DNA from 3 places in the Paraburkholderia sp. IW21 genome. Region 2 is predicted to be linked to each of the others. Evidence: predicted binding sites of a transcription regulator. Region 2 holds the regulator's gene; each other region holds the start of a gene.
The links. Region 2 encodes HrcA, which represses chaperone genes, less so after heat shock. Its sites were predicted from a motif close to TTAGCACTCNNNNNNNNNGAGTGCTAA; they were not measured.
Positions count from the first base shown of each region.

Region 1: the regulator HrcA is predicted to act here: its motif matches at 1,790-1,816, upstream of rpoH (RNA polymerase sigma factor RpoH).
Region 3: the regulator HrcA is predicted to act here: its motif matches at 4,104-4,130, upstream of groES (co-chaperone GroES).

Region 1 is NZ_JBGGWA010000004.1:479,933-490,055, forward strand. Features, by position in the region: partial or broken gene ACAX43_RS12665 (2-isopropylmalate synthase) at 1-276, shown strand, start outside; partial or broken gene ACAX43_RS12670 (hypothetical protein) at 261-488, opposite strand; gene ACAX43_RS12675 (nuclear transport factor 2 family protein) at 528-911, opposite strand; gene ACAX43_RS12680 (acyloxyacyl hydrolase) at 955-1,518, opposite strand; gene rpoH (RNA polymerase sigma factor RpoH) at 1,879-2,814, shown strand; gene cydP (cytochrome oxidase putative small subunit CydP) at 3,165-3,425, shown strand; gene ACAX43_RS12695 (cytochrome ubiquinol oxidase subunit I) at 3,415-5,010, shown strand; gene cydB (cytochrome d ubiquinol oxidase subunit II) at 5,045-6,181, shown strand; gene cydX (cytochrome bd-I oxidase subunit CydX) at 6,210-6,326, shown strand; gene ACAX43_RS12710 (DUF1996 domain-containing protein) at 6,447-7,769, opposite strand; gene nagE (N-acetylglucosamine-specific PTS transporter subunit IIBC) at 8,021-9,799, opposite strand; gene ptsP (phosphoenolpyruvate--protein phosphotransferase) at 9,895-10,123, opposite strand, start outside.
Region 2 is NZ_JBGGWA010000004.1:244,274-254,396, forward strand. Features, by position in the region: gene dnaK (molecular chaperone DnaK) at 1-1,166, opposite strand, end outside; gene ACAX43_RS11565 (thioredoxin) at 1,320-1,757, opposite strand; gene grpE (nucleotide exchange factor GrpE) at 1,815-2,399, opposite strand; gene ACAX43_RS11575 (hypothetical protein) at 2,779-2,940, shown strand; gene ACAX43_RS11580 (RNA-binding S4 domain-containing protein) at 2,912-3,319, opposite strand; gene hemH (ferrochelatase) at 3,328-4,398, opposite strand; gene hrcA (heat-inducible transcriptional repressor HrcA) at 4,575-5,594, opposite strand; gene ACAX43_RS11595 (NAD kinase) at 5,949-6,851, shown strand; gene recN (DNA repair protein RecN) at 6,939-8,609, shown strand; gene glnE (bifunctional [glutamate--ammonia ligase]-adenylyl-L-tyrosine phosphorylase/[glutamate--ammonia-ligase] adenylyltransferase) at 8,718-10,123, opposite strand, start outside.
Region 3 is NZ_JBGGWA010000004.1:122,978-133,100, reverse strand. Features, by position in the region: gene ACAX43_RS11070 (glycosyltransferase) at 1-399, shown strand, start outside; gene ACAX43_RS11065 (hypothetical protein) at 441-1,265, opposite strand; gene ACAX43_RS11060 (hypothetical protein) at 1,541-2,134, opposite strand; partial or broken gene ACAX43_RS11055 (FCD domain-containing protein) at 2,480-2,797, opposite strand; gene ACAX43_RS11050 (transposase) at 2,806-3,522, opposite strand; gene groES (co-chaperone GroES) at 4,203-4,493, shown strand; gene groL (chaperonin GroEL) at 4,546-6,186, shown strand; gene ACAX43_RS11035 (hydroxymethylpyrimidine/phosphomethylpyrimidine kinase) at 6,387-7,247, opposite strand; gene ACAX43_RS11030 (rubredoxin) at 7,559-7,729, shown strand; gene ACAX43_RS11025 (hypothetical protein) at 7,988-9,397, shown strand; gene ACAX43_RS11020 (YqgE/AlgH family protein) at 9,651-10,123, shown strand, end outside.

The sequences.
Region 1 (10,123 bases), 240 kb from region 2:
GACAGTATCGTACTGTCGGTGCATCCGCATAACGATCGCGGCACCGCAGTGGCCGCGACGGAATTGGCACTGCTCGCGGGTGCGGACCGTGTCGAAGGATGTCTGTTCGGCAACGGCGAGCGCACCGGCAACGTCGACCTCGTCACAGTCGCGATGAACCTTTTCACCCAAGGCGTCGACCCGGGCCTCGATTTCTCCGATATCGACGCGGTGCGGCGCATGGTCGAGCGCTGCAACCAGATACCGGTGCATCCGCGGCATCCGTATGCGGGCGACGCGGCCGAGCGGCCGGTCTGGAGCGATGAGGATCCGCAGCGCGTGGCTGCGTGAGACGACTTGAAGCGGCTCGGCACCGACCCTCGCAGCCTGGCGAGCGGCGCACCTGGTAGCGCGACTGCACTAAAACCCGCGCAGCCAAACCTGGGCAGGCGGCAAATTCGGCACGAGCGGCGCAACTCGCCTGCTCCTGCCGTCCGCGCGCTCACCACACAACGCGCAACTAGCGAAACGGCGTGAGTTCAAAAGGCTCACTCGATCGCGCAACGCGTCGCCTGCCAGGCGATCAGGCGCCACTGCCCATCTTCCTGCGTATGAATCGCCGTGTACGCGATCGGAAACAGCAGCGCACCATTATTCGCTTCCATTTCGATCAGTGCGCGGCCGGTGACGACACAGGTCTCCCGCCCCACCGGCAGCACTTCTTGCGACTGCACTTCGATCTGCCGGTAGCGGCGGCGTCCTGCGGTAATGCCATCGATGAACTGCCGTTTCGTTTCTCGCTTGCCGTTCGTATGGACATAGCTCACGTTGTCCGCGAGCAGCGTGTCGAGCGATTGCCCGTCGCCCTCGACCATCGCACGAAAGCGCTCTCGCTCGAGTTCCCGAATCGCTTCGATCATCTTTGCCGCCATTACTCAGCCCCTCGCACCGGTGAGCCGAACGTGGCCACGGTCGTCAGAAGTTATATTGCAAATATAGCTGGCTGAAATTTATACCAGGATTCGGCTCTTTGATACCGCCGTTGGAAATATGCTGGAAACGGTAGCCCGCCTGATACTGCTGACGTTTGCCGAACTGCACGCCCACGCCCGCCATGGGGGCGAACTGGAACGCAGTGGAAAGCGTGTAGTCAGAAGAAATAGCGGGGCTCGACAGCAGCCGGATGCCCGCGCCCGCTTCAATATAAGGGCGAATCGACCCCGAGCCCTTGATGAACCGGATGATCGGCGTCACACCGATTTCGCCGAGGTTCTCGTGCACATTTCCTTCGTTGGTGTGCCACCAGGCCGCGTGCGCTTCGCCGATCAGCGAGAAATGCCAGTCGCCGATTGGCCACCACGTCAGATTTGGGTCCCAGACCAAACCGAAGTCGAGCTCTTTCAAGTGGTGATCTGCCGTACCGACGGCGACCTGCATACCGAACTGGTCAGCCGCGGCCAAGCCCGAAGCCCCAAATATAAAAGCCGCAGAAGCGCCTTTTAGAGCCAGTCTACGCAAAGCGTTTTTCTCGTTCTTCATTGGGCACCGAGCTAGCCGAACGGTTGATCACCGAACTCTGTCCCACTTATTCTAAAGACATTCGAAGCGATGGATCGTATGAAGAAACCCAAATTCTCGAAATTTGTCACTTCAAAATCAAAGAATATCGGTCACTTATGAGAATGAAGGCGCTTTGTCAGCTAAATCCTACGGCGCCCACCAGACTCGCAGCAAAAGAGTCAAATGGCTATCGGAATCCAAATTTCAATAGGAATATACGGAACTTGGATGCCCCTACGGCCTCTAAGTATTAGCACTCGGCAAATCAGAGTGCTAACATCCAACGCTGGAGTCGTTTAACTGAATACGCTTTTGTCTGATTCCAAAGGAGTTTCCTACGTGAGCCATGCAATGACCCTTCCGAGTACTTTGAGCCCGTCGTCGGCTAAGGCCGCTTCGGCAGGTGCACTGGCGCTCTCGCATTCCTCGCTGCTGCCCGGTCAACTGGGCAATATCGACGCCTACATCCAGGCCGTAAATCGGATTCCGATGCTGACGCCGGGGGAAGAACGCCAGTTCGCCACCGAATTTCGCGAGCAGGACAACCTCGTCTCTGCGCGCCGCCTCGTCCTGTCGCACTTGCGGCTGGTCGTGTCGATCGCGCGCAACTATCTGGGTTATGGACTGCCGCACGCCGACCTCATCCAGGAAGGCAATATCGGCCTCATGAAGGCCGTGAAGCGCTTCGACCCGGAGCAGAACGTGCGCCTCGTGTCGTACGCCATGCACTGGATCAAGGCCGAAATCCACGAATACATTCTGCGCAACTGGCGCATGGTGAAAGTCGCCACCACCAAAGCGCAGCGCAAGCTGTTCTTCAACCTGCGCAGCCACAAGCAGGGCTTGGGCGCATTCACGCCTGACGAGATCGAAGGTCTCGCCAAAGAGCTGAACGTGAAGCGCGAAGAAGTGGCCGAGATGGAAACGCGCTTGTCCGGCGGCGATATCGCGCTGGAAGGCCAGGTCGAAGACGGCGAAGAGTCGTATGCGCCAATCGCCTACCTCGCCGACTCGCATAGCGAGCCGACTGCCGTGCTGGCTTCGCGTCAGCGCGACAAGCTGCAAAGCGACGGTATCGCGAGCGCGCTGGAGGCGCTGGACGCCCGCAGCCGCCGCATCATCGAAGCACGCTGGCTGAAGGTGGAAGACGACGGCTCGGGTGGCTCCACGCTGCACGAACTGGCCGACGAATTCGGCGTGTCAGCCGAACGTATTCGCCAGATCGAAGCGAGCGCAATGAAGAAAATGCGCGGCGCACTGACCGAATATGCGTAAGGCTTAAATATCTTCGTCACGCCGGTTCGTCCGGCGCGCGTCGTTTAGTCGCAGAGCCCTGCCCTCGCAAGAAGGCAGGGCTTTTTCTTGCGACCGGCAGCGCATGCGCTCCGTCGCAGACGCTCGCGCACGCACGCACTCAAGAACATGCCCGCCAAGCACGCGTTTCTTGACCTACCACAAAACTCATAGCAATACTGTCCCTACGGGGCGAGATTCGCGACCCAATGCCGCAGCGCAGAACTTACGCACGCACGGCCCTGCTTCTAAAATCGGGATGCACTCTCCAGACCGCTCAAACGGCCTGGATCCAGCCGGATTCACCGGTGTGAAGTCGCCTTCGACCGATCATGACCCTAGCCCTGAATCGCAATACCACCCCGCGCCCGAGCCTGCGCAAACGGCTCGCCGGCTGGGTACGTGGTCCGACGCTGGCGCGGGATATCGCCATTGTCCTCGCCATCAAATTCGCACTGCTGATGGCGCTCAAATACACATTCTTCAATCATCCGCAGGCGGAGCATATGTCGCTGCCGCCTGAGCAAGTCGCGCAGGCGCTGCTGTCCGTGCCTGCCTCGCATCCGTCCCAAGGTGATCACCATGCCCGTTAGCGAAGTCGTAGAACTGTCGCGCCTCCAGTTCGCCATCACGGCGCTTTATCATTTTCTGTTCGTGCCGCTCACGCTCGGCCTGTCCTGGTTGCTGGTCATCATGGAGTCCGTCTATGTGATGACTGGCAAGCAGATCTACAAGGACATGACGCAGTTCTGGGGCAAGCTGTTCGGCATCAACTTTGCGATGGGCGTCACCACCGGTCTCACGCTGGAATTTCAGTTCGGCACTAACTGGTCGTACTACTCGCACTATGTCGGCGACATTTTCGGCGTGCCGCTGGCCGTTGAAGGTTTGATGGCGTTCTTCCTCGAGTCGACCTTCGTCGGGCTGTTCTTCTTCGGCTGGACGCGGCTCTCGAAAGTACAGCACGTGATCGTCACGTTCCTCGTCGCGCTCGGCTCGAATCTGTCGGCGCTGTGGATTCTGGTGGCCAACGGCTGGATGAACAATCCGGTCGGCGCCACCTTCAACTACCAGACCATGCGCATGGAACTCGACAGCATCTTCTCGGTGCTGTTCAATCCGGTCGCGCAAGTGAAGTTCGTGCACACCGTATCGGCCGGCTACGTGACCGCTTCGATGTTCGTGCTTGGTGTGTCGTCGTGGTATCTGTTGAAGCGCCGCGACACCGAATTCGCCCTGCGCTCGTTCGCGATCGCCGCGGGCTTCGGCCTCGCCTCAACGTTGTGCGTGATCGTGCTCGGCGACGAATCAGGCTACCGTACTGGTGAAGTTCAACAGGTGAAGCTGGCTGCCATCGAATCCGAATGGGAGACGGCGCCGGCACCCGCACCGTTCACGATCATTGGCATTCCGAATCAGAAGGAAGAACGCACCGACTACGCGATCCGCATTCCGTATGCGCTCGGTCTCATCGCCACGCGCTCGATCGACGAGCCGGTGGTCGGACTGAAAGACCTGATGGCGCAGAACGAAGTGCGCATCAAGAACGGCATGCTCGCCTACGCCGCGCTGCAAAAGCTCAAGCAAGGGGATGCTTCGGACGAAGCCAAAGCCGCCTTCGACGCCCATAAGAAAGACCTCGGCTACGGCCTGATGCTCAAGCAGTTCACCGCGAACGTCACCGATGCCACGCCAGATCAGATCGTGCAGGCCGCCAAGAAAACGATTCCGCCGGTGGCGCCCGTGTTTTTCTCGTTCCGCCTGATGGTCGGTCTCGGCATCCTGTTCCTCGCGACTTTCGTCCTGGCGTTCTGGTTCTGCGCGCAACGTTCCCTGCTGCTGGAAAAGCGCCGCTGGTTTCTGCGCTGGGCCGTGTGGGCGATTCCGTTGCCGTGGCTCGCCGCGGAATTCGGCTGGATCGTTGCTGAAGTGGGCCGTCAACCGTGGACCATCGCCGGCATTCTGCCGACCGCATTGTCCGCCTCGAGTCTGACGCCGAGTGATTTGTACCTGAGCATTGCCGGCTTCGTCGTGTTCTACACGGCGTTGTTCATCATCGAAATCATGCTGATGTTCAAGTACGCGCGACTCGGGCCTTCGTCGCTCCATACCGGGCGCTATCACCACGAACAACAACAGCCGCTGAACCAGCCGCTGCCGACCAACACGGCCGCATGATTCGCCGCCACGCTGTTTCAAGGGAAAAATCATCATGGATTACGCAACCCTCAAACTGATCTGGTGGGTGTTGATCGGCGTACTGCTGATCGGCTTCGCGCTCACCGACGGCTTCGACATGGGCGCGGCGATTCTGCTGCCGTTCATCGGCAAGACCGACGCCGAGCGGCGCATCGTCGTGAATACGGTCGGCGCGACGTGGGAAGGCAACCAGGTATGGCTCATCACCGCGGGCGGCGCGATGTTCGCCGCATGGCCGCTGGTGTATGCGGCTTCGTTCTCCGGCTTCTATTTCGCGATGCTGCTGGTGCTGTTCTCGCTGTTTTTCCGGCCCGTCGGTTTCGACTACCGCAGCAAGCGTGAAGACCCTCGCTGGCGCAGCGCGTGGGACTGGGCGTTGTTCGTCGGCGGCTTCGTGCCGGCGCTCGTGTTCGGCGTGGCGTTCGGCAACCTGCTGCAAGGCGTGCCGTTCTCGTTCGACACCGATTTGCGCGTCACCTATCACGGCGGCTTCTTCGCGCTGCTCAACCCGTTTGCGGTGCTGTGCGGGCTCGTTAGCGTGTCGATGCTGGCCGCGCACGGCGCGGCGTTCGTGAAGATGAAAACGGACGGCGTCATTGCCGAGCGCGCCTCGCTGGCGTTGCGGATTGCTTCGCTCGCCGGTGTCGTGCTGTTCCTGATCGCCGGCGCACTGATCGCGACGATGATCGGCGGCTATCAGATCGTCGACGCCGCTCCCCTCGATACGGTTGCCAATCCGTTGCTGAAGAACGTGATTGGCGCACCTGGCCTGTGGCTCACCAACTACGCGAACTATCCGTGGATGGTGGCCGCGCCGGTAGCGGGTGTGATCGGCGGCGTACTCGCGTTGTTGCTGGCGCGCTCGCGTTTCGAAAAGAGCGCCTTCCTGTCGACCTCGCTGATGATCATCGGCGTGATCCTGACGGCGGGCTTCTCGATGTTCCCGTTCATCATGCCCTCCTCGCTTGACGGGCGCAGCAGCCTAACCGTGTGGGATTCGACCTCGAGCCGTATGACGCTCCAGATCATGCTGGTCGCCGTGGTCATCTTCCTGCCGATCATTCTGATCTACACGAGCTGGGTGTACCGCGTGATGCGAGGCAAGGTGACCGCCGCGGCGCTCGAAGAGAATCGCCATTCGATGTATTGATCAGGAATACGATTAACAGGAGTTTGCGATGTGGTATTTCAGTTGGATTCTCGGCATTGGCGTGGCGTTGGCGTTCGGCATCATCAACGTGATGTGGCTGGAATCGCGCCGGCCTTTGGAAGCGGGAAAGCATAAGACGCATTGATGCATCCTCTACCGGCCGCGTGCCGGTAAACGTCATGCGGCACCTTGATTCAAGGTGCCGTATTTTGTTGTGCGCTCCTCGGCGGGATGCAGCGTTTGCCTGCTCCCATGCCGCCAGGTTTTACTTCATAAACAGCGCCGGTGTTCGTGTACCGTCGCGCGAAGAAATCTGAACGGTCCGGCCAGTCGCGTTGCGAATGCATACGCCGATTTGCGGCGCGCCCGCAGTCACTTGAGATGCAACGTAGCCTGTGATGTCGTTGATACGCGGTTGCAACGCATTGTCCAGGTAGATGCCGCCGATTCGCCGGCTCGTGTTACAGGCGGCAGCCGTTGGCAGGTTGGCGGTATCGTCCCAGTTGGTGGACGCCGCGTAGATATCCAGCATGACTGCATCGGTATCCGTGACATTCTGCGCAAGCGTCTGCAGATACGAGTTGGTGTACGGATAATCCTTCAGATTCGTGGGCGTCGGAAATTTAATCAACACGATGCTTCCCGCATCCGAGGTCATCGTGCTATCGCTCGCATGCACGACGCCGCCGCTGTCCATCCACGCATCGGCGCTGGCCTTCGAGTAATACGTCGGGATGCTGTTGCTGCACGCGATATTCTGGTTGGAGCAATTGTCGACGGCGTACTGCAGCGAATCTGTCTTCCAGGCGTTGATGAAATCGCCGTGCGCGGTATACAGGCTTCCCCATTGCGGTACCCACGTGCCGTTTACGAGGATCGGGTCCATCGACAATTGCGCGGTGGAGAGATCAGGATCCTGCCCGAGATCGTACGCAACGTTGAGTTGCAGCTCGGGAATCTTGACGGGATAAGCAGCCGGACATTTCCCGTCGGACTGCCGGTACGCCATATTCATGATGTGGCTGGCCATGTTCGGCACCAGGGTCCGGCCGTCCCAACAATCCGGAAAATGGACCGAGATATTGAGCTGCGCGTACGTGCCGCCGCTGTCCGTTACGACAGGGCAGCTGGTCGGCGCGATTTGCGTGTAGGCGCCACCGCGGCACAGATAGTTGATCTGCGGCTTAGGCACAGACGAGTGGTGGTCGCCCGCCAGCATTTCCAGCCCGGCGGGAATCGTGTGCAACGGAACCACGGGTTGATCGTTCTTGTAGTAGGTCTTCTGATAGCTGGGCACCACAATCCCCGACGCCCGTTTTAACTGCGGCACCCAGTACGATGAAAGATCCGCCGCGACATTGCATGTCGTCACTTTGTTGTTATTCAGGGAGTAATACGTGCTGTATGCATCGGCGCCTGGGTTGCCGAAAAAGTCGTGCACCATGGCCCTGCCTGGCTGCCCTGGATAGACGATCGCGTCGTCCGGCAGCGTATGCGAATATGCGCATTGAACATTGAACTGACCACCGGCGTAGGCGGCACCGGCTGGCAGGAAGAACATGAGGCAGATTGCCGATCGCATTGACATGAGCAACTCCTGGGCGCGAACGAAAACGCCTTGCCGGTATGACAAGGCGCTCGTCTCTCATTAATTAGCTTACCCAATTGTTTTCAATGCGGACCATCGTTACGCATAACATGCATCGCCGCGCTACTGCGTCGCATCGCCATGCGTCTACCGCGCAAAAAAAGCCTCCGGAATTCCGGAGGCTTTCGAATATCGTGGCTCGCGAACCGCGCGGAAGACCAAAGTCAGCGCCGCTCGAAGCCTCGATGCAATTACGCGGGCTGCGGCGCCGCACCTGCGCCCGTAGCCGGCGACAGGCGCGTCGCCAGTTGTGCGGCGTAGCGCTGAGCTGCGTCGCCAACCACGATGTGGAACGTATCGGCCGAGACCCACGCCGTATCGAGCGTAGCGAGACGCTGGCGATCCACCGCCGACGGATCGCGAACCACGATACGCAGACGCGTTGCCGCCACGGCATCCAGCGATACCACGTTACCCGCGCCGCCGAACACCGCGAGCCAGCGCAGCGGATCCGGGTCGAGCGGACCGCCTTGAGCACCGGTTGCAGCCGCTACAGAAGGTGCAGCGACAGCAGGCGCCGCGGCAGCCACCGGCTTCACCGTATCGCCAGCGCCTTGCGCGATCACCGTGCGAATTTCGTCGGCGATGATGTCCGCTTCCGGTCCGATGATCACCTGCACGTTGGTGGAACCGCGCTTGAGTACGCCGCGCGCGCCGATCGTCTTCAGTTCGCTTTCCGAGACCTTGTTCGAATCGACCACCGACAGCCGCAGACGCGTCGTGCATGCATCTACGAGAGACAGGTTCGACGCGCCGCCCAGTGCAGCGATATAACGCTGTGCACGCGGCACGGCTGCGCCGGCAACTGGCGAAACGAAACCGCCTGCCGTGAACGACTCGATCTGTTCTTCTTCGGCGGCGGGTTCGCGACCCGGCGTCGCCATATTGAACTTGCGGATGAAAAAGCGGAACAGGCCGTAATACACCACCGAATACACGATACCGATCGGAATCGCCCACCAGCCCTTGGTCGACAGACCGTAGTTCAGCACGTAGTCGATTGCGCCGGCGGAGAACGTGAAGCCGAGATGAATACCGAGCGCCGAGCAGATTGCGAGCGACAGACCGGTCAGCAACGCATGGATCACGTACAGCACCGGAGCGAGGAACATGAAGCTGAATTCGATCGGCTCGGTCACGCCCGTCAGGAACGACGTGAGGGCCATCGAGAACAACAGGCCGCCAACAAGGGCACGGCGTTCCTTCGGCGCTTCATGGAACATCGCCAGACACGCGGCAGGCAGGCCGAACATCATGACCGGGAAGAAGCCCGTCATGAACGTGCCCGCAGTCGGGTCGCCTGCGAAGAAGCGATGCAGATCGCCCGTCACCGCGACACCGCCCGGCGGCGTGAACGTGCCGAACACGAACCACGTCAGCGAATTGAGGATGTGATGCAGACCCGTGACGAGCAGCAAGCGGTTCAGCACGCCGAACACGAACGCGCCGAGCGCACCCGCCGTGGTCAGCCAATGGCCGGCCGTATCGATGACGGCTTGCACCGGTTGCCATACGTAGCCGAACAGGATGCCTATCGCCAGACAGACCACGCCGGTGACAATCGGCACAAAGCGTTTCCCTCCGAAGAATGCGAGGTAGTCGGGCAGCTTGATGTCTTTGTACTTGTTGTACAGCAAGCCCGCGACGATACCCGCCACGATCCCGGACAACACGCCCATGTTGAGCTTGTCGTTGATGTCCTTCATCACGGCGATTTCAATCAGATAACCGATCGCACCCGCGAGACCTGCCACGCCGTTGTTGTCTTTCGCGAAGCCGACCGCCACGCCGATTGCGAACAGCAACGGCAGGTTGTCGAAGATCGCGCCGCCGGCGTCGGCGATCATCTTGATGTTGAACACATCGGGCTGGCCCAGTCGCAGCAGCAGGCCGGCAACCGGCAGCACGGCAATCGGCAACATCAGCGCGCGTCCCAGGCGCTGAATCTTCAGAAACGGATTCCCATCCATTGATACCTCCAATCCTTGTCTCGTGGTCGACTGTCGTCGTTGAGTTTTAGCTTTACGGGGTTACTGGGCGAAGCTGGTTGCGGACCGAGTGGGGTTCAGTCCAAAGGCCAGGTTTCGCGGCTTACTGCTCTTACCGCCTGGGCCGATTCAAGCGCCAGGGCATCCTGGGCGCGTTGCCGGCACAGTTGATAATCGAGGTTGCGCACTCGCGCCTTGATGCCCGGCACCGACACCGGATCCACCGAAAGCTCAGTCACGCCAAGGCCGACGAGCAGTGGCATGGCCAGCGGATCGCCCGCGAGTGCCCCGCATACGCCGACCCAT
Region 2 (10,123 bases):
TCTTTGCGGTCGCCCGACAGAACCTGACCTTGAATCGCGGCGCCAACGGCCACGGCTTCGTCCGGGTTCACGTCACGGCGCGGTTCCTTGCCGAAGAATTCCTTGACCTTGTCCTGCACCTTCGGCATACGCGTCATACCGCCGACGAGGATCACGTCGTCAATTTCGCCGACCTTCACGCCTGCGTCCTTGATCGCGATGCGGCACGGCTCGATCGTGCGTTCGATCAGCTCTTCAACCAGCGCTTCCAGCTTGGCGCGCGTGATTTTCAGGTTCAAGTGCTTCGGACCCGACGCGTCGGCCGTGATGTACGGCAGGTTGATTTCAGTCTGCTGGCTCGACGACAACTCGATCTTCGCCTTTTCAGCCGATTCCTTCAGGCGCTGCAGCGCGAGCACGTCTTTCGACAGGTCGACGCCTTGTTCCTTCTTGAACTCGCCGATGATGTAATCGATGATGCGTTGGTCGAAGTCTTCACCGCCGAGGAACGTGTCGCCGTTCGTGGACAGCACTTCGAACTGCATTTCACCGTCAACGTCAGCGATTTCGATGATCGACACGTCGAACGTACCGCCGCCCAGGTCATACACCGCGATCTTGCGGTCGCCCTTTTCGGCCTTGTCCAGACCGAATGCCAACGCGGCTGCGGTCGGTTCGTTGATGATCCGCTTCACTTCCAGACCGGCGATGCGGCCTGCGTCTTTGGTAGCCTGACGCTGGCTGTCGTTGAAGTACGCCGGAACCGTGATCACAGCTTCCGTGACCGGCTCGCCGAGGTAGTCTTCAGCGGTTTTCTTCATCTTGCGCAGCACTTCCGCCGAGATTTGCGGCGGTGCCAGCTTGTCGTCGCGCACCTGGACCCATGCGTCGCCGTTGTCGGCCTTCATGATCTTGTACGGCATCAGACCAATGTCTTTCTGCACTTCTTTTTCTTCGAAGCGGCGGCCGATCAGGCGCTTGACGGCGTACAGCGTGTTACGCGGATTCGTGACCGACTGACGCTTAGCCGGCGCGCCGACGAGAATCTCGCCGTCTTCCATGTAAGCGATGATCGACGGCGTGGTGCGCGCACCTTCCGAGTTCTCGATCACTTTGACCGAGTTGCCTTCCATGATCGCCACGCACGAGTTGGTCGTGCCGAGGTCGATGCCGATGATTTTGCCCATTTTCACTAATCTCCTGACTTTGATCGCTGCGGGAATCGCCTGATTTGCCCATCTGGCGGTAAGGCGACCCGCTCTCAATTCATACCTGCACTCAACATAAGTGCATCCGCATCGTTTTCAAGACCTCTTTTACGATGCGGTCTTTAATTTTTTTCAATCAGCCGAACTTTTGCCGCTTTTTTCGTCAGATGGCGCACTGCCGCCTGCATTGGCCGGCCGGATTTTTTCCCGGGCAGCCGCGACTGCCGCCTCGAACTGCCCAAGGCCGTGCCAGCCGGTTGCCCGGCCGAGCCGCTTGCCGCGGTAAAAGAAGAACCAGGTGGGCACGCCGTGAAGCATGAAGCGCCGGCCTAGTTCGCGATGCTCGCATACGTTGCTGTGAAACCAGCGGAGGCCGAGCGCGCGAATTGCGTCCGGCTGCGCCAGCATCGCCTTCTTGGCAATCTCGCAGTTGAAGCAGTCGAGACCCCAGAAAAACACCACGGCCAGATCATCCCCGGCTTCGGCAAGCGCGGCGTCGAACGACTCGGCGCTAAGCGCCTGCATGTCGAAAACGGCGAACGCGGTGGCGTCGACGTGAATGTTGGCCATGATGGCGCCGGTCAAGCGGAACGGCTGATAATCGGCTTGTAACGCGGCCTGCGAGGCTTACTTAGGCGCCGCGACGGTCACAAGGGCCGGACGCAGCACCCGGTCGGCGATCACGAAGCCTTTTTGCAGCACGGCGACGACGGTGTTCGGCTCCTGCTCGGCCGGCACCATCGAAATAGCCTGGTGACGATGCGGGTCGAACTTCTCGCCGACCGGATTCAGGGCGACGACGCGGCCCTTCTCCAGCGCACCCGTGAGCTGGCGCAGCGTGAGTTCGACGCCTTCACGAACTTTCTGCAGATCGTCGGACGAGTGGGTAACCGCTGCTTCGAGGCTATCGATCACAGGCAGCAGATGCTCGGCGAAGCTTTCGATCGCGAACTTGTGAGCCTTGGCGACATCTTCCTGGGCGCGGCGGCGTACGTTTTCAGTCTCTGCCTTCGCCCGCAGGAAGCTTTCCTGCAGCTCGGCGATCTTCGCCTCGGCTTCGGCCAATGCGGCTTCCGCGCCGGCTACCGGCGAGTCGGTGGCGGCGTTTGCGGCCACGTCCTGCTGGGGTGCTGTGGCCTCGGCGGCCTGGTGCGCGGTGTCGTCCGCGGGCGTGGGATTCTGGCTCGTCGGGTTCTCTTGCGTGTTTTCCATGTCGCTGAAAGTCGTTAAAAAGGTAAAAGCCAACGGTGGCGGCGGTATGCAAAGCAAGCGCGATTTGTGCGTTGCAAAATTGCGACAGATAACTTCGTGCGTTACCGCGTATCGAGACGGCAGATGGGGCCGGAAAGACCCAATTCAAGCGCCTCTGCGGAACTTTTCGCACCTCGGATGTGCGGCAGAAATGCGCGGTTACAACCATTATCGAGTCGCAATCAGATTGAGATTGAGTGCGATCAACAAGTGGCCTATGCTCCACTAAAGCATCGGAAAAGACACGTTAACCCTAATCTGACGTAAGCCTTTCCGACATTGTGCAATTCCACCCGATTAGCCCGTTTCCGTCCTGCAGCATCTTCCCAAGGGGGCCACCGTGAAACTGACCTTTGCAATATCGGTGGTCGCATTGGTACTGATCGCGGGCACCACGACCATCTGCCTGTCCGGGGCCGTCAACGACCACACCACCGAGTACGGCGGTGTGCACGCCACGATGGAACAGCTGTTCAATCCCCACCTGAAAGTTTGTCGATAGTGCGCCGGTCACGCTTGGTCGGCCTGCCGTGCAAAGCGGCGGCCGGTTCGCGATAGGTCTTGCGCCGCTCCTGCTCGACCTGCCGCTTCACCTTGCTCTCTTCGGTTTCCGCATAAAGCGTCTGCGCCACACTGGCCGGGCCACGCACATCGCACACGCCCAGCACCTCCACCTGCCACACAATCCGCTCGATCTCGATCTCAACCAGGTCGCCAACCCGCACCTCTTTGGCCGGCTTGACACTAGCGCCGCCGATGCGCACATGGCCTTTGTCGACCGCATCCGCCGCGAGTGAGCGCGTCTTGAAGAAGCGCGCCGCCCAAAGCCATTTGTCGATGCGTAGCTTCGCGCCCGGTTCGGTTGAAATTCTGTAGTTCATGAGCCTGCTCAAGCCCCGGTCGCGTGCGGCACCGGCACCGCTTGCACGGGCCAGCCTTGCAGATTCTGCGCGACGATTTCGCCAAGCGCGGCAATCCATGGCTGCGAGGCGTTCACGCAAGGAATCCGATGAAACTCCTTGCCGCCTGCATGCAGGAACTCGTCGCGCACTTCCATGCCGATTTCTTCGATCGTTTCAAGGCAATCGGCGGTAAAGCCTGGACAGAACACGTCAGCACGCCGCACGCCTGCCGAGCCCAATTCCTTCAGCGTGGGCGCGGTGTACGGCTGCAGCCATTCGGCCTTGCCGAAGCGCGACTGGAAAGTGATGCGGCATTCCACCTGCGTCAACCCTAGCGCCTGCGTCAGCAATGCACCGGTCTGCTGGCATTGCGCGTGGTACGGATCGCCGAGATCCAGCGTGCGCTTGGGCACGCCGTGAAAACTGAGCACCAGCTTGTCGCCCGCCGCGAAGTCGGGCCGACCGTGTTGATGCCAGTACTGATGCACCTGGGCGGCGAGCGCGGCGATGTATGCCGGGTGATCGGCGTACTCACGCACCGTGCGGATTTCCGGCTGGTTGCGCATGCGCTTGAGGGCGGAAAAGGCATCGTCGAAGGCTGTGGCCGTGGTCGAAGACGAATATTGCGGATACATGGGCATCAGCAGCACACGCTCGGCGCCCGCCAGCTTAAGCTGGTTCAGCATGGCCGGAATGCCGGGCGTGCCATAGCGCATCGCGTAGTCGACCAGCACCGTGTAGTCGTTCAATTGCAGCAGATGGCGCAAGCCCTCCACCTGCTTCTCTGTATTGACGCGCAGCGGCGAGCCCTCGGGCATCCAGACCGCTGCGTACTTCTTCGCTGAGGCGCGGCCCCGAAACGGCAAAATCACCAGCCGCAGGATCACCTGCCAGACCAGCGCCGGAATTTCGACCACGCGAGGGTCGGACAGAAACTGCGCGAGATAGCGGCGGACCGCACGCGGCGTCGGCGCGTCCGGCGTGCCGAGATTGATCAGCAACACGGCGACACGGTGTGACGTGGCGTTCTGTGAAGGCCGCTCGAGGTCAAAGCGCATAGGCAGCAGGAGTAACCGCTTTAGGCGGAGAGTCGGTTCAGGTGGAATTCATTATAGCGGCGCGGTCCATGGCGGGGTCCGCCATGGACCCCTGGCCATTCGGCCAATTGGCAAGCCGCGCGCCGTCGCGCATCATTTGCAGCATCAGGACCCGCAGCAAGCCGTGACCGCTGGGGTTACTGCTGGCTGAGGGTCAGGGAAAGCAGCCGCGCGGTGATATCCACAATCGGAATCACGCGGTTGTAGGCCATGCGGGTCGGCCCGATCACGCCGAGCGTGCCGACGATCTTGCCGTTTACCTCGTACGGCGCGGTCACGACGCTCATTTCCTCGATCGGCACGAGATTCGACTCGCCGCCAATGAAAATCTGCACGCCCGCCGCGTGACTCGATACGTCGAGCAACTGAAGGAGACTGGTCTTTTGATCGAACACATCGAACAGCTTGCGCAAGCGCGCCATGTCCGACGAAAGGTCGGCGACTTCAAGGAGATTGCGCTCGCCGGAGATCAGCACGGTCTCGCCAGTGTCGGATTCATCCGTGCTGGCCGTGACCGCCGCGTGCATCAGCGTGGTCATGTCGCCGCGCAGTTCGTCGATTTCTTCGCGCAAGCGGCGGCGCACGTCGTCGAACGAGAGACCCGCGAAGTGCGCGTTGATGTAATTGGAGGCCTCCACCAGCTGCGACGGCGAAAAGTCGCGTTGGGTCGCCATGATGCGGTTCTGCACGTCGCCTTCGGGTGTCACGATGATCAGCAGGATGCGCTTGTCAGACAGGCGCATGAATTCGATCTGCTTGAACACGTGACTGCGCCGCGGTGTCAGCACCACGCCCGCGAACTGCGACAGGTTGGACAGCACGCTGGCCGCCGCGGCGACGATTTTCTGCGGTTCGCCCGCCTGCAGCGTAGTCTTGACGGTACGCGTCACCGCCTCTTCGTCCGCGGCGGATTCCACCGTCAGCATGGTATCGACGAACAGCCGGTAGCCGCGCGGCGTCGGAATGCGGCCCGCGGAAGTATGCGGACTGATCACGAGTCCCAGATCCTCGAGATCGGACATCACGTTGCGGATCGTTGCCGGGCTCAGTTCGAGGCCGGAATAGCGTGACAACGTGCGCGAGCCGACCGGCTGACCTTCGGCGATGTAGCGCTCGATCAGCGTTTTGAGGAGGGTTTGTGCGCGAGGATCTAGCATGACGGAAAATTTTAGCTCAATGACACGACTACAGCGAGCGCTAATGGCGCTAATCACTCACGATCGCGCTGCCTCTCGGCAACGCGGTGCCTGGAATTCGGTGCGGTGCTTCGCCTGCCGCGCTGTCCAGCGTGTTTGCCGGCACTTTGTCCAGCTCCGAGCCCTGCGCCTCGCCGCCCACTCTTCTGGCAAGTCCGCTGGCGCCGCGCCGCCGCACGACAACCGGCGCACATGTCATCAAGGCTTCACCATTCTAACGATAATCGCGCAATGCGCTGGCAGCCCGCGTGCGCCGGCCCGCTACCGTGTCTGTCCACGGTTCTTTTCAGGCCCTACCTATGGTGTAATGCCGGCATGCAAGTGACCAGCCAGTTCAAGACCGTCGCGCTCGTCGGGCGCAACAATACGCCGGGCATCGGCGAGCCGCTGACCGCGCTCGCCTCGTGCATCGCGAAGCGCGGCTTCGACGTCGTGTTCGAAGCCGACACCGCCGCCGAAATCGGCGTCACCGACTACCCGGCGCTGCGTCCCGCCGAGATCGGTGCGCGCGCCGACGTCGCCGTGGTGCTAGGCGGCGACGGTACGATGCTCGGCATTGGCCGCCAGCTTGCGCCCTACCGCACGCCGCTGATCGGTATCAACCACGGGCGGCTCGGCTTCATTACCGACATTCCGATCTCCGACATGCGCGAGATCGTGCCGCAAATGCTCGCCGGCAACTTCGAGCGCGAAGAGCGCACGTTGCTCGAAGCGCGCATCATGCGCGGCGGCAATCCGATCTATCACGCGCTGGCCTTCAACGACGTCGTGGTCAACCGTAGCGGTTTCTCGGGGATGGCGGAACTGCATGTGTCCGTGGACGGGCGCTTCATGTACAACCAGCGCTCGGACGGCCTGATCGTCGCCACGCCTACCGGCTCGACCGCGTACGCGCTGTCGTCGCAAGGGCCGATCCTGCATCCGCAATTGCAAGGCATCGTGCTGGTGCCGATCGCGCCGCATGCGCTGTCGAACCGCCCGATCGTGCTGCCGGACGACTCGAAGGTGAGCATCCAGATCGTCTCGGGCCGCGAAGTGAACGTCAATTTCGACATGCAGTCGTTCACCTCGCTGGAACTGGGCGACACGATCGAAGTGCGCCGCTCGCGTCATACGGTACCGATGCTGCATCCGGTCGGCTACAGCCACTTCGCAACGCTGCGCAAAAAGCTGCACTGGAACGAATACCCGTCGCACGAAGAAGACACCAGGCCTTGAGCGACCGGAACCCCGGACCGCCGGAACACTGGAACGCGAACGCCGCCGCTGCCGAACCCTGAACATCACGCTCATCAGACGACCTCCATGCTTCGCCACCTCTCGATACGCGACTTCGTCATCGTCGCCGCGCTCGATCTCGAATTCGACAGCGGCTTTTCCGTTTTCTCCGGCGAAACAGGGGCCGGCAAGTCGATCCTGATCGACGCGCTGGCCCTCGCGCTCGGCGCCCGCACCGATGCGAGCGTGGTGCGCACCGGCGAGAGCCGCGCGGACATCACGGCCGAGTTCGAGGCGCACGCGCAAGTCGAGCACTGGCTCGACGAGCAGGCGCTCGGCACGACCACCGACGACGGCCATCACGGAAGCACCGTGATGCTGCGGCGCGTGGTGGATGCGAACGGCCGCTCGCGGGCCTTCATCAACGGCACCGCGGCGACGCTCGCGCAGTTGCGCGAAGTCGGCGAGATGCTGGTGGATATTCACGGGCAGCATGCGCACCAGCTACTGATGCGCCCGGACGCACAACGCGAACTGTTCGACACCCATGCCGGCCTGACCGACACCGCCGCAACCGTGACCCGGGCCTGGCGCACGTGGCGCGAGAAAGTCCAGGCCGTCGAGCACGCGCAGACGCGCGACCGTGAGCTGCAACTCGAACGCGAGCGCCTTGCCTGGCAGCTCACCGAACTGGATAAGCTCGCACCGCAACCCGGCGAGTGGGAAGAAGTCAACGCCGAGCACCGGCGGCTGTCGCATTCGGCCAATCTGATCGACGGCGTGCAAGGGGCGCTCGGCGCGCTGTCCGAATCGGACGAGGCGATGATCACGCAGCTGGCCTCGATCGTATCGAAGGTGCGTGACCTGGCAGAGATCGATCCTGCCTTGAACGACGTGCTGGCAGCACTGGAACCGGCCGAGATCCAGTTGCAGGAAGCGGCTTATTCACTCAGCCACTATGCGCAGAAGCTCGACCTCGATCCGGACCGGCTGGCCCAGGTCGAAAAGCGTCTCGACGCGCTGCACTCGGCCGCGCGCAAATTCCGCTTGCGGCCGGAAACGCTGCCTGAAGAACACGAAACGCGCCGCGCGCAACTTGCGGCGCTCGACGCAGCAGCCGACCTCGACAGCCTGCACGCGGCCGAAGCCAAGGCTAAAGAAGCCTTCCTTACCGAAGCGAAAAAATTGTCGAAGGCGCGCGCCAAGGCCGGTAAGGCTCTGGGCGTGGCTGTCACCACCGGCATGCAGGAACTGTCGATGAAAGGCGGCAGCTTCGAAGTGGCACTCGTGCCGTTGCCGGAAGGCGGCGCGCATGGGCTCGAGCAGGTCGAATTCCGCGTCGCCGGACATGCCGGCGTGCCGCTGCGGCCGCTTGCGAAGGTCGCCTCAGGCGGGGAACTGGCGCGGATCAGTCTCGCGCTGGCTGTCATTGCCAGCGCCGCAAGCCCGACGCCTACCCTGATCTTCGACGAAGTCGATACGGGCATCGGCGGGGGCGTCGCCGAAGTGGTCGGACGTTTGCTGCATCAACTCGGACAAGCGCGTCAGGTGCTGTGCGTCACGCACTTGCCGCAAGTGGCCGCACGCGGCGACCATCATTTTCAGGTGGCAAAAGCGGGCAACGGCAAGGGCGGCACGGTCAGCAGCGTGACTTCGCTCGATAAAGCGAGCCGCGTCGAAGAAGTTGCGCGCATGCTCGGCGGCCTGGAAATCACCGCGACCACCCGCAAGCACGCGAAGGAAATGCTGGCGGCTTAAGCACTACGCGGCGCGGGTCCGCTCCGCCGCGCGGGCCGCTTCGCAAAAAAACTCGGGCAGCAAATCACAATAGCCCGCGCCCTAACCGAGCGAGCGCGCCTTACCGCATCAGCCGAACACCCGCTTCCAAAGCGCCAGCACCGCCTCACGCTCGGCGGCCACCAACGCCGGATCGACGCGCGCCTTCTCCATGCCGTCCAAACGCAGCTTGTGCTGCAACTTCCGGTAAGTCCGGTAGGCCGCGCCGACCGTCTCCGCTTCCGCCTCGCTCATCAAGCCGAAGCGCGACACTTCACGCAGCAACGCGATATTGCCGGTATTGCGGATCAGTTCAGGATCGCTCGCCGCATGCAGCAGGACCCAGTACTGCACCGTGAATTCGATATCGACCATCCCGCCGCGGTCGTGCTTCAGGTCGAACAGCGCCGTCTGGTTCGGATGCCCCGCTTCGACACGCTCACGCATTTCGACGATTTCCTTCGCAAGCGGCGCGGCCTCGCGCGGCGTGGTCAGCACCTGCTCGCGGATCTCCTCGAATTTCGCGCCGATTCCGGCGTCGCCCGCGCAGTAGCGCGCGCGGCTCAACGCCTGGTGCTCCCACACCCACGCGGTATTCGCCGCATCGCCTTCGCGCAGTTGATAGCGGCGGAACGCGTCCAGATCGGTAACGAGCAGGCCCGACTCGCCGTTCGGCCGCAGCCGCAAGTCGACATCGAACAAGGTGCCCGCGCCGGTCGCCGTCGTCAGCCAGGTGATGAGGCGGCGGGTGTACGTGGCGTAGACGTCGGCGGCGGCATCGTCGGGATCGTCGTAGAGGAAGATCACGTCGAGGTCGGACGCGTAACCCAGTTCCTTGCCGCCCAGCTTGCCGTAGGCGATCACCGCAAACTTCGGCACCTCGCGGTGGCGTTTGGCCAGTTGCTTCCAGACCGCTTCGAGCGTGACGTCGAGCACGGCGTCGGCGAGCTCGGACAGGCGGTCGCTCACATGCTCGACACTCAGCCTGCCGGCCAGATCGATCAGCAGGATGCGGAACACCTCGGCCTGGTGCGCGTGGCGCAGCAGATCCATCTGTTGCTCGACGCCATCCGCCGCGGCCAGACGCAAGCGCAATGTGCGCTTGAATTCAGGCCAGTCGAACGGACTGTCCATCGCCTCGTCGTCGAGGAGTTCGTCGAGCAATTGCGGGTGGCGAATCAGATAGCCGGCGGCCCAGCGCGAACCACCCAGCACCGACAGCACCCGATGCAGCGCTTGCGGATATTCGGTCAGCAGCGCCAGATACGCGCCGCGCCGGCTCACGGCTTCGAGCAGGTCGAAGAACCGCGCCACCGTATCGCCGCGCCGTTCGGGCGGTTCCAAGGTGCGCGCGGCTTCCAGCGCGCGCTGCGCGACGATGTCGAAACGTTGACGGCTGCGCTCGGCGAGCCCCGCGTAACGCGACGACTGCCAGATCGCGCGCAACCGCGCCAGCAGTTCGCCCGGCTCGGGCACACCCAGTTCGATCAGCCGCG
Region 3 (10,123 bases), 120 kb from region 2:
GATTACCACCGCCGTGTCGTCGACCTCGTGCGTGAGTTGGGGCTCGCGGACCGTGTCGTGGTGGCCGGGCCGCGCTCCGAAGTGGCGAGCGTGCTGTCGGAGTCGAGCGTGTTCGTCATGCCGTCGCGCTCCGAGGCGCATAGCGTGGCGTTTCTCGAAGCCTTGGCCTCCGGTATCCCGATCGTCGCGAGCAAGATTCCGTCGTTTGCATTCGCGAGCGGATTTCCCTGCGTGCAATTGGTCGATACGGACGACATGCAATGCTATGCGGATGCCGTGGTCGTGGCGCTCGGGCAGGCACGGGCGCAACGCTCGCTTGCCGGTTTGACGCTCAGGGATACGGCGGCACGCTATCGGGCAATCGCACATCAAGTCAGTCCGGCGGTGCCGGCTCGCTAGTTCGCGCCGGCCGTGAAGCTCGCACTGCGGGCCCGTCACGTTCAATGGTGGCTGATGGCGACACCGTGTGGGTCGGGCGCGGCCTCGGGCGTGGGTGCCGACGGCCACGCGCTCGTCAGTTCGGACTCCCGCATCGCGAACGTCACCAGCCGCTGTGCTTCCTGGCTGCTCGAATCGACCGCCAGCGCGTCCCCGGCGCTGTGCTGGACGCATGACCATTGGGCGATATAACCGCAACCTCGCGCCACGCTCAGCAGAGCGTCCCGCTGCTGTTCACGGCTGGCGACCGCTTTGCGCAGGCGCAGCGCGTCGGGGTTATCCGGTTGCGCCGCGATGGCCGCCGCGAGCCGCGTTTTCGTCGCCGACAGATTGTTCCGTTGCAGATTGGCGCGGGCGGCGCGGAGCTGCCTCGCGGCATTCACGCGAGGTTTGGCGGGCTGGTTGCTTGCCTGGCTGCTTATCGGGCCGCTTACCTGGCTGGCCGGGTTGTGCTTCGCGTCGGACGACGCTGTCGCCACCTGATGCGAAGCAGGGGGCGCCGCAGCGGGCGGCGGGATGGGCGGGGACCGCACGGGCGCCAGGCGTCGGGCGGTTAAGACAGGTGTCGGCCGGTTAGCGATGGCAACGGGCGGCGTGACGTTCTGGGTCTTCACTTTCCCGGACACGGCGATAGGGGTGCCGACGACCGAGTCGTTGCTGCGTATGAAGCCCAGGTACACGGCGGATGTCACCATCATCACCGACACCCCAAGCAACACCGGCCGGCGCAGTCGCTGCGAGACGGGTACGGCGACCGGCTGCTCGCGGATGGCATAGTACGGATCCGTTAAGGCTCGCGAGGACGGGCTCCAGATCTTCGGCGCCATGAGCCCGTTTGTACGCATCGGCTGAGAGTCGCTCAGTTGGACATTCAGGCGTGAAGTCGGCGCGGTACGTGTGCCAAGCGAACCGACCGGGCGCGCGTTGCACGCAGGACACGGCGTGAAGCGACCGGCTAGCGGCGCACCGCAGTGCCTGCATCGGAGGGAATCATGCGGTTCGGAAGTAATGTCGCTAAACATTGCCGTTTCGCAAACGGGCGTCGAATGCCGGCGCCACAATCAAAAAGAACAAGGCACCGCAACGAGGCTTGCAAGCGGGGTCACTGTGTGACGACGTAACCCCGTGCCTGCATGCACGCGCCATACGCGGCCCAGTACTGTGTCATTGGCGGTTCGGGTGCGGGCAGCGGCGGCAGCTTCACACTGGAGGCTGCTGCCGTCTGGGCCGCGCTGGCCGCGGCTGTTTCCGAAGCGCCGTGATCTGCCGCGATGGTTGCCGATGCCGGCGTGGCGGCCGTGGTTGCCGGCGTCGAACTCGCCGTCCTGGCGGGCGCGGCGGTCGTCGCCGTGGTCGTTGTTGTGCTCGTGCCGGGCGCGCTTGCGGCAGCGGCGGCTGAAGCCGCGGGCATGCTCGTGCCTGGCGGGGTCGCTGAAAAACTGCTGGTGGGCAACGGTGGCCGCGACGGAGCACCCGTCGACGACGTTTTGGTTGCGACAGGTTTGCGCGGCGGAAGCTGCGATTCGTGCGCGATATTGACCTTGGTCTGCTTGTTGGCCGCGGCGTAACAGAGCGCGGTGTCGACGCTGCGCTGATAAGCGCTTTGACTTCGGACTGGATAGGTGAGCGGCTGCCATGCGAAAGCAGCACTGCTAAACACCCATAGCGTCAATGCCGTATATGTTCTGATTCCCATCGCAGTCGCTCCCGCAGCGATGTTTAGCCGTTCGCCGGCATTCGCGCTTCGCGGTATGTTCTCGTGGCTGCTGATTTTGCCGATTAACGGCGGCTCACTGCCGCGAAGGCTGCTTTCTTCAGCGTAACACCGGGTACTGTCGACGGAAGGCATCGTATAGCGCGCGAAAACGCCATCCTGCAGTCGAATCAAGACACATCGGTGTTGGGAGGCGGCCAACGGTACGAAAGCGTAGGGAAAGCCCTGGCGCTTCTGGCGTCTCTCTCACCGCCGCCGAAACGCATCTGCGGGCGGTTCCATGGCAGCGAGCAGGTAATTCGTATTGGTAAAGCGCTTCATGGCCTCCTGCACCCCTTCTGCCGTGTAGCCAGTGACGTCATGCTCTTTCTTCGCGGCTTTCATCGACGTGATGATGCCTTTGCGCGTCGCAAGCGTTTCGGGCGTCATCCGATTGGCGAGTGCGCGGGCGACCGCTTCCTCCAGCATCGCACGAACCTCGTAAATCTCTTCGGCCTCGCGTCGCGACAGCGCGCGCACTGTGACACCGAGATTTTTCTCAGTCTTCAGCAAACCGGCTTGTTCCAATGCGCGGAATGCCTCGCGCAGTGGCCCGCGAGACACGTTCCAGCGCGTGGAGACTTCGACTACTTTTCTACCCGACGCTCTTTTGACTAGCCCACGTGTGCGAGGGCGCGTGTCGTGCGAACCCGGGGCGGCCGGTCGCGCAGCAGCAGGGGCATCAAACGTCGGTTGGCTGTCTGCGCCGCCCATTCGCAATACGCGGCGCTGCCGAGCACCCAGTCCTCGAGCGTCGACTGCGTCAGGTTATTGAGCTCGCGTTCGTCGAGGGGCTGTGCGCCCAGATCGCGGTAAGCCTGTTGGCGCTCGAACGGCGTATTGCCGAGCGCCCGGTAGAGTGGATGATCCTTGATGAAGCTATCGACACGCAGCCCGATGTGGTGCGTGTAGCTCGACCACGGGTAGTTCCCCGGCTCGACCACAAGGCGGTTGCGCACCGGCGCATGATCGATGAACTGGCTCGCGAGCAGGAAATACCGGTCGGGCTCAATCACGGTCGACCGGTACCCGCCACGCCACACCGTACCGCGGCGTCCATGGCGGCGGTTGAAGGTCTCGACATAGCGACGGCCGACCGCCTGCATCGCCATGGCCACGCTCGACGCGTATGAAGGCGTGACGAGGAACTGTACCGCGTCAGGCATGAGTACCCACGCGTGGACCGCAAGATCGGCGACGCGCGCCGCGTCTGCCAGGCAGGCGAGGAAGTACAGGTAGTCTCCTTCGTCCAGGAATGCGGGCCCTGTGAGCCCCTGCAAGATAACGTGCTGCGGTTGTTCTGGGACGTAGTGCCGTGCAAGCCGTGTCATGCTGAATTAACCGGAAATCCGATGTGAGAAAACGATCCGACAGGTATCGGGCGCGTGACGGTGCGTAACGTGCGTATAGGAGGAAATTCTATCGGTCATGTGCGTGCGTTTGCGTCGCGAACAGGCCATTTTTCTGGCCTCTTTTCGTTGATTTGCCGATCGCAACCAGCATCTGGACCGGTGCGTCGCATAACGGATCATAGACACGTCGTTGTACTGAAACCCGATAGCGGTTGGTGCGCGGCTTTTCGACTGATTTCTTCGGTTGCCACTGTGAGAGGCAGTCGAGTCACACCATGTTTTTTGAATTCCGCAAGCGTGACTGAGGGCGTGACGTGTTAAAGGTTTACCCTGGCGTGAAGGTCGATTGCCAACTTTTCGGGCGGATGCCGCCAAAAAAAGCGGCATATCGTTCTCTACGCGCGACAACGCGGAACAGAAATTTCCATTCTAAGTGATTGTTTTTATGTGAAAAATTCGCCTTGGGCGACGTCCGGATGTAGGTGGCGAGTTCAAACTGAGCGAATCTCGACACCGCAGTCTCCGAACGGTCTTGAATTTGTCACCACCCGTCCATATAATTAGCACTCGCTGCACGAGAGTGCTAACAACATCGCCGGTTGGCTTAGCCAGCCGGGTTTTCTCAGCGTTCTTCAGTCTCAATCAAGAGAGGAGTATGTATGAACCTTCGTCCTTTGCATGATCGCGTGATCGTCAAACGTCTGGATCAAGAAACCAAGACTGCGTCGGGCATCGTGATCCCCGAAGCCGCAGCAGAAAAGCCGGATCAAGGCGAAATTCTGGCAGTTGGCCCGGGCAAGCGTGACGACAAGGGTGCACAAATCGCGCTCGACGTGAAGGTGGGCGACCGCGTCCTGTTCGGCAAGTACGCAGGCCAGACCGTCAAGGTCGACGGCAACGAACTGCTGGTGATGCGCGAAGAAGACATCATGGCCGTGGTGCAGAAGTAAGCGCACGTCGCTACTTCCCCGGTTATATCCCAAGAATTCAAGGAGTTAGAAGATGGCAGCTAAAGACGTCGTATTCGGTGATTCCGCCCGTGCCAAGATGGTTGAAGGCGTGAACATCCTCGCGAACGCTGTGAAGGTCACGCTGGGCCCGAAGGGTCGCAACGTTGTCCTGGAACGCAGCTTCGGCGGCCCGACGGTCACGAAGGATGGTGTTTCGGTCGCGAAAGAGATCGAACTGAAAGACAAGCTCCAGAACATGGGCGCGCAAATGGTCAAGGAAGTCGCTTCCAAGACCAGCGACAACGCAGGCGACGGCACCACGACCGCAACGGTTCTGGCTCAGTCGATCGTCCGCGAAGGCATGAAGTACGTTGCATCGGGCATGAACCCGATGGACCTGAAGCGCGGTATCGACAAGGCTGTGACGGCCGCGATCGAACAACTGCGCAAGATCAGCAAGCCGTGCACGACGAACAAGGAAATCGCTCAGGTTGGCGCGATTTCGGCAAACAGCGATTCGTCGATCGGTGACCGCATCGCTGAAGCGATGGACAAGGTCGGCAAGGAAGGCGTCATCACGGTTGAAGACGGCAAGTCGCTGCAAGACGAGCTGGACGTGGTTGAAGGTATGCAATTCGACCGCGGCTACCTGTCGCCGTACTTCATCAACAACCCGGACAAGCAAGTTGCCGTGCTCGACAACCCGTTCGTGCTGCTGCACGACAAGAAGGTGTCGAACATCCGTGATCTGCTGCCGGTACTGGAACAGGTCGCCAAGGCTGGCCGTCCGCTGCTGATCATCGCAGAAGACGTCGAAGGCGAAGCACTGGCTACGCTGGTTGTGAACAACATCCGCGGCATCCTGAAGACGGTTGCTGTCAAGGCTCCGGGCTTCGGCGATCGTCGTAAGGCCATGCTGGAAGACATCGCGATCCTGACCGGCGGTCAAGTCATCGCTGAAGAAACCGGCCTGACGCTCGAAAAGGCAACGCTGGCCGAACTGGGTCAAGCGAAGCGTATCGAAGTGGGCAAGGAAAACACGACGATCATCGACGGCGCTGGCGAAGGTGCAACGATCGAAGCGCGTGTGAAGCAGGTTCGCACGCAAATCGAAGAAGCAACGTCGGACTACGACCGTGAAAAGCTGCAAGAACGCGTGGCCAAGCTGGCTGGCGGTGTTGCAGTGATCAAGGTCGGCGCTGCGACCGAAGTCGAAATGAAGGAAAAGAAGGCACGTGTCGAAGACGCACTGCACGCAACGCGCGCAGCTGTGGAAGAAGGCATCGTTGCTGGCGGCGGCGTCGCACTGATCCGTGCACGTACGGCAATCGCCGGCCTGAAGGGCGCTAACGCCGATCAGGACGCAGGCATCAAGATCGTGCTGCGCGCGATGGAAGAGCCGCTGCGTCAGATCGTCACGAACGGTGGCGAAGAAGCCAGCGTCGTGGTGGCAGCTGTTGCAGCCGGCACGGGCAACTACGGCTACAACGCAGCAACCGGCGAGTACGTCGACCTGGTTGACGCAGGTGTCGTGGATCCGACGAAGGTGACGCGCACGGCGCTGCAAAACGCAGCATCGGTTGCAGGTCTCCTGCTGACGACCGACGCAGCTGTTTGCGAACTGCCGAAGGAAGACGCTCCGATGGGCGGCGGTATGCCCGGCGGCATGGGCGGCATGGGCATGGACATGTAATTTCGGTTGGGCCTCTCTTGTTAGAGGCTCAGTTGGAAACACATGGGGAAGTGCGCCGCGAGGCGCGCTTCCCAAAAGAAAAAACCCGCAGAAATGCGGGTTTTTTTATGGGCGGTGTTTGGCTGAAGCTAAAACTAAAGCCGACCCGCTTGCTTGCTAGAGCGCCTGCCGCTCATGCGGCAGACGCCTCGCATCAAATCTCAATGCCGTGCTTCACCCGGCGCTGCGTCCTTGCCGGCCGCCGGCGGCGTTTCGTCGTCGCTGCTGCGCGCCCAGAAGAACCGGTCCGGCAAATACGCGCCCATTCCCGGCCGGAACGCATTGCGCATGGCCTGATACAGATACTCTTGCGCCTCGCGCACGGCTTCCGCCGGCTCCTGGCCATTGGCCAGCAAGGCGGCAATCGCGGCGCCGAGCGTATCGGTGATGCCCATGATCCGATGGCTGCCGCGGTCCCACATATCCTGACGCAGCTGGCCGTCTTCGCTGAACAGCGTATTGACGAGCCGGTGCGTGCCGGTTTCCGTCGACAGAATGTATTCGCAGCCTTGCGACAGCAGGTGCGAGATCGCCGCATCCAGGCTCGGAGCTTCGGCGTCGCCGTCCGGCTGGGCGAGGGCGAGCAGGGTGGCCGAATCGGCGACCAGCAAGGTGGTCTGCGGCGCGAGCAGGTCGGCGATCGCTTCGCGCAGTTCGTCGGCGGCGAGCACGTGTTCGTCGTCGAGCGTGAAGTCGGGGGCGAGGATCAGCGGGATGTCGTCGTAATCGGCGACCACCTCGGCAATCGCGCTCACCACTTCCGCGCGTGTGCATGCGCCGACCTTGAACGCGGCGATCGGCATGTCTTCGAGCAGCATCCGAGCCTGGGTCGCGACCACTTCAGGGTCGAGCCCGGTGACTTCGTCGCAGCTTGCCGAGTCGCGCACGGTATAACCCGTGAGCACGGAAACGCCATGGCAGCCCATGCTGGCAAGGGTCAACAGGTCGGCTTGCAGGCCGGAGCCGCCGGTGGGATCGGAAAGGCCGAAGGTGAGGACGATCGGAGGCGTATCGCTGGGCATGAAAATTTACAAAAGGAGCTGATTTTTGGCGCAGAGAGTGCGCAATCGGCTCAATTATGCGGCCTAAACCGTCGCGGGGGCGTTTTTTCGCATTCATCGGCGCCTTGCCGCAAGCAAGCAGCACTCAACCAGCGGATAACCGCAAAGCAAGCGGCGACGCTACGCCACAGGTGCGGAGCAAAGCGACGCAGCTGGCATAGCCGAAGGCCGCCGCACGCTACGATTGCGCGTTTCTGATTGCTAGGCATTGGGGCGGCAACACGGTACCATCATGGCTCCCGTTTCCACGGACTTTACGACGCGACACAAGAATGGAATATCAAAGCTGGATGTGCCTGATTTGCGGCTGGATTTACGACGAAGAAGCCGGTTTGCCGGACGAAGGCATTGCGCCGGGCACCCGCTGGGAGGACGTTCCCATCAACTGGACCTGTCCGGAATGCGGAGCGCGCAAGGAAGACTTCGAAATGGTCCAGATCTGAGAGGTTTGAGGAGCAACCGGCGGTGGCCGGTTAAGCTTCGTGCCGCGAGCCCGCGGCGCGGTGTTTTGCATACGGCGTTGCCGGTCGAACGCGCTTGATGCGCCCGGAAGTCTGCCCCAACGCGTCGACGCGGAACGTCCTTGGTTGTGCCGCGTCGCAGCGGTAGTCTGTCATTGTCCTGTCGCCAGTTCGCACGTTAGCCGATCAGTCTCTCGTGCGGCGCCGAGCGGCGGCCCGTCAGCTTCCTGTCGCCTGCCCATGACTCTTCGAACCGCTGCACCCGATTCCTTCGATGCATTGCCGAATCCGCGCGGCGGCGCTGTCCGTCCCGCGGAGCTTGCACTGGCCGAGGCGCTATTAGCATTCGAGCAGCATCGCGAAAGCGCGGCGGCGCTGCTGCGTGCGTCCCACGCACTGCGCGAGGCCGGCTGGCTGAGCGCGCAGCGCTTCGCGGACGCGCTGCTGCGCCTCTCGCCGTTGGCCGAGGGCGATCCGACCGACGCGACTGGCGCGCGGCCAGTGTTCGGCGCGGCCTTGCGTGATTTCCGCGCGGCGCTGGAGCGCCACAATCTGCGCGAGCTGTCCTGCTCGCCCACCCTGTTTAATCACTATCGCGCGCTCTGTACGCATCTGTCGGAGCACACTCCCGGTTCCACTGTCGCGTTCGAAGATCTCGCGCTGAGCGCGCGCCCGGTGCCACCGGTGTCGCTGCGCCCCCAGTCCGCCGATCAACTGGCTCATTTGCGGGCGCGCTACGAGGGCGCGCTGCTGCCCGTGTTGCGCTCGCAGCCCGATAACAGCGGTGCCGCACTGGCGTTCACGAACGCGGCGCTCGACGAACTCGACGCCGTTTTCACGGAGCTCGCCGGCCCGGACCCCTACGATTTCTGGCGCCTCGCCCAAGCCTGCGCCAAGGCCTTGCGGGTCGGCGGCCGCGCCACTGCGGAAACCGATGCGCGGCGTTTCTATGCACGCTGCAACCTCGTGCTGGCCGATCACACGCGCGGCATCGAGCGCGCGCCGCGCTCGCTGGTGCGCGCGACGCTGGCGCTGTTGTGGCGCGATTACGCCTTGTTCGGCGCTTCGGCGGAAGATGCCGATCAGGTCGACGTGCTCCATGACTTCGGCTTAACGGTCGATTGGCACATCGCGGGCACCCAGGCATCCGAAATGCTTTGGGAAGCGGGCGCCGTGCAGGCGCAGGCGATCAGCGCAACCCGCAGCGCGCTGACGCGCGAACTGGGCGTGTTGACGGTCAATGCGAACGCTTATGAAGATTTCCTGCAGACGGCGGATGCCTCGATTTCCGCGCTGACGGAGCATGCCCGCGCGGCCGATCAGCCCGAGAAAGCCGATCCGAGTGAAGCGCTGCAGGCGGGCGACGCCGCCTATCGGCTCGGCGCCGCCGCATGCGCGCTGGGCCTCGGCCACGTGGCGCTGGTCGCCGATGCGCTGGGGCTTGCCTGGCGCCGTCGCGCGCATGCCGGTGTATCGACGCCGGCGGTGCGCTCGCATGTGATTGTCGGCGCGCCGGCCGCGAGCACGCTCGAGCAGACCGCCGAAGCGTTGCGCGCGATGCTGCACAAAGTGGCTGCGGGCGTCACACCGACTGCCAGCAGCGCCGCGCTGGCTGCATTGACGCGCTCGATTGAGCAGGGCGGCAACTGAGCTTTACGGACAGCAGGTCCTGCGCGCCGGCAAGCGTTCCCAGTCGGCGGGAACGAGGAGCAAGAATGGAACCCGGAGGCACGCAGCGTGCGTGCCGCAAAACACCGCTCACCTGCACCGTGGCCAAGGCCTGCGTGCGTGATAGAGTGGAACTTGATTCGCCGTCGATGGCTCGCGGCGCACTTCATCGCGCACATCGCGGTCCCGCGCTCAACGTCCGCCATCCTGCATCGTCTTTGCTAAAATCCGAACTATGTCCAAGAGTACCGATCGCATCAATCTGACCAACCAGTTCCTGATCGCCATGCCGAACATGGCCGATCCCACGTTTTCAGGAACGGTGGTCTACCTTTGCGATCACAGTGAGCGCGGCGCGCTCGGCCTCGTGATCAACCGGCCGACCGATATCGACCTGCAAGCGCTCTTCAGTCGCATCGATCTCAAACTCGAGATCGAACCCCTTCTTCATGTACCCGTCTATTTCGGCGGTCCGGTGCAAACCGAACGCGGCTTCGTGCTGCACGATCCGAAAGACGGCAATGCTTATACGTCGTCCATGTCGGTGCCGGGCGGGCTCGAAATGACCACCTCGAAAGACGTGCTCGAAGCCGTCGCGAGCGGTACGGGTCCGGAGCGCTTCCTGCTTACGCTCGGCCACGCCGGCTGGGGCGCGGGTCAGCTCGAAGAAGAGATTTCGAAGAACGGCTGGCTCACGGTCGAAGCCGA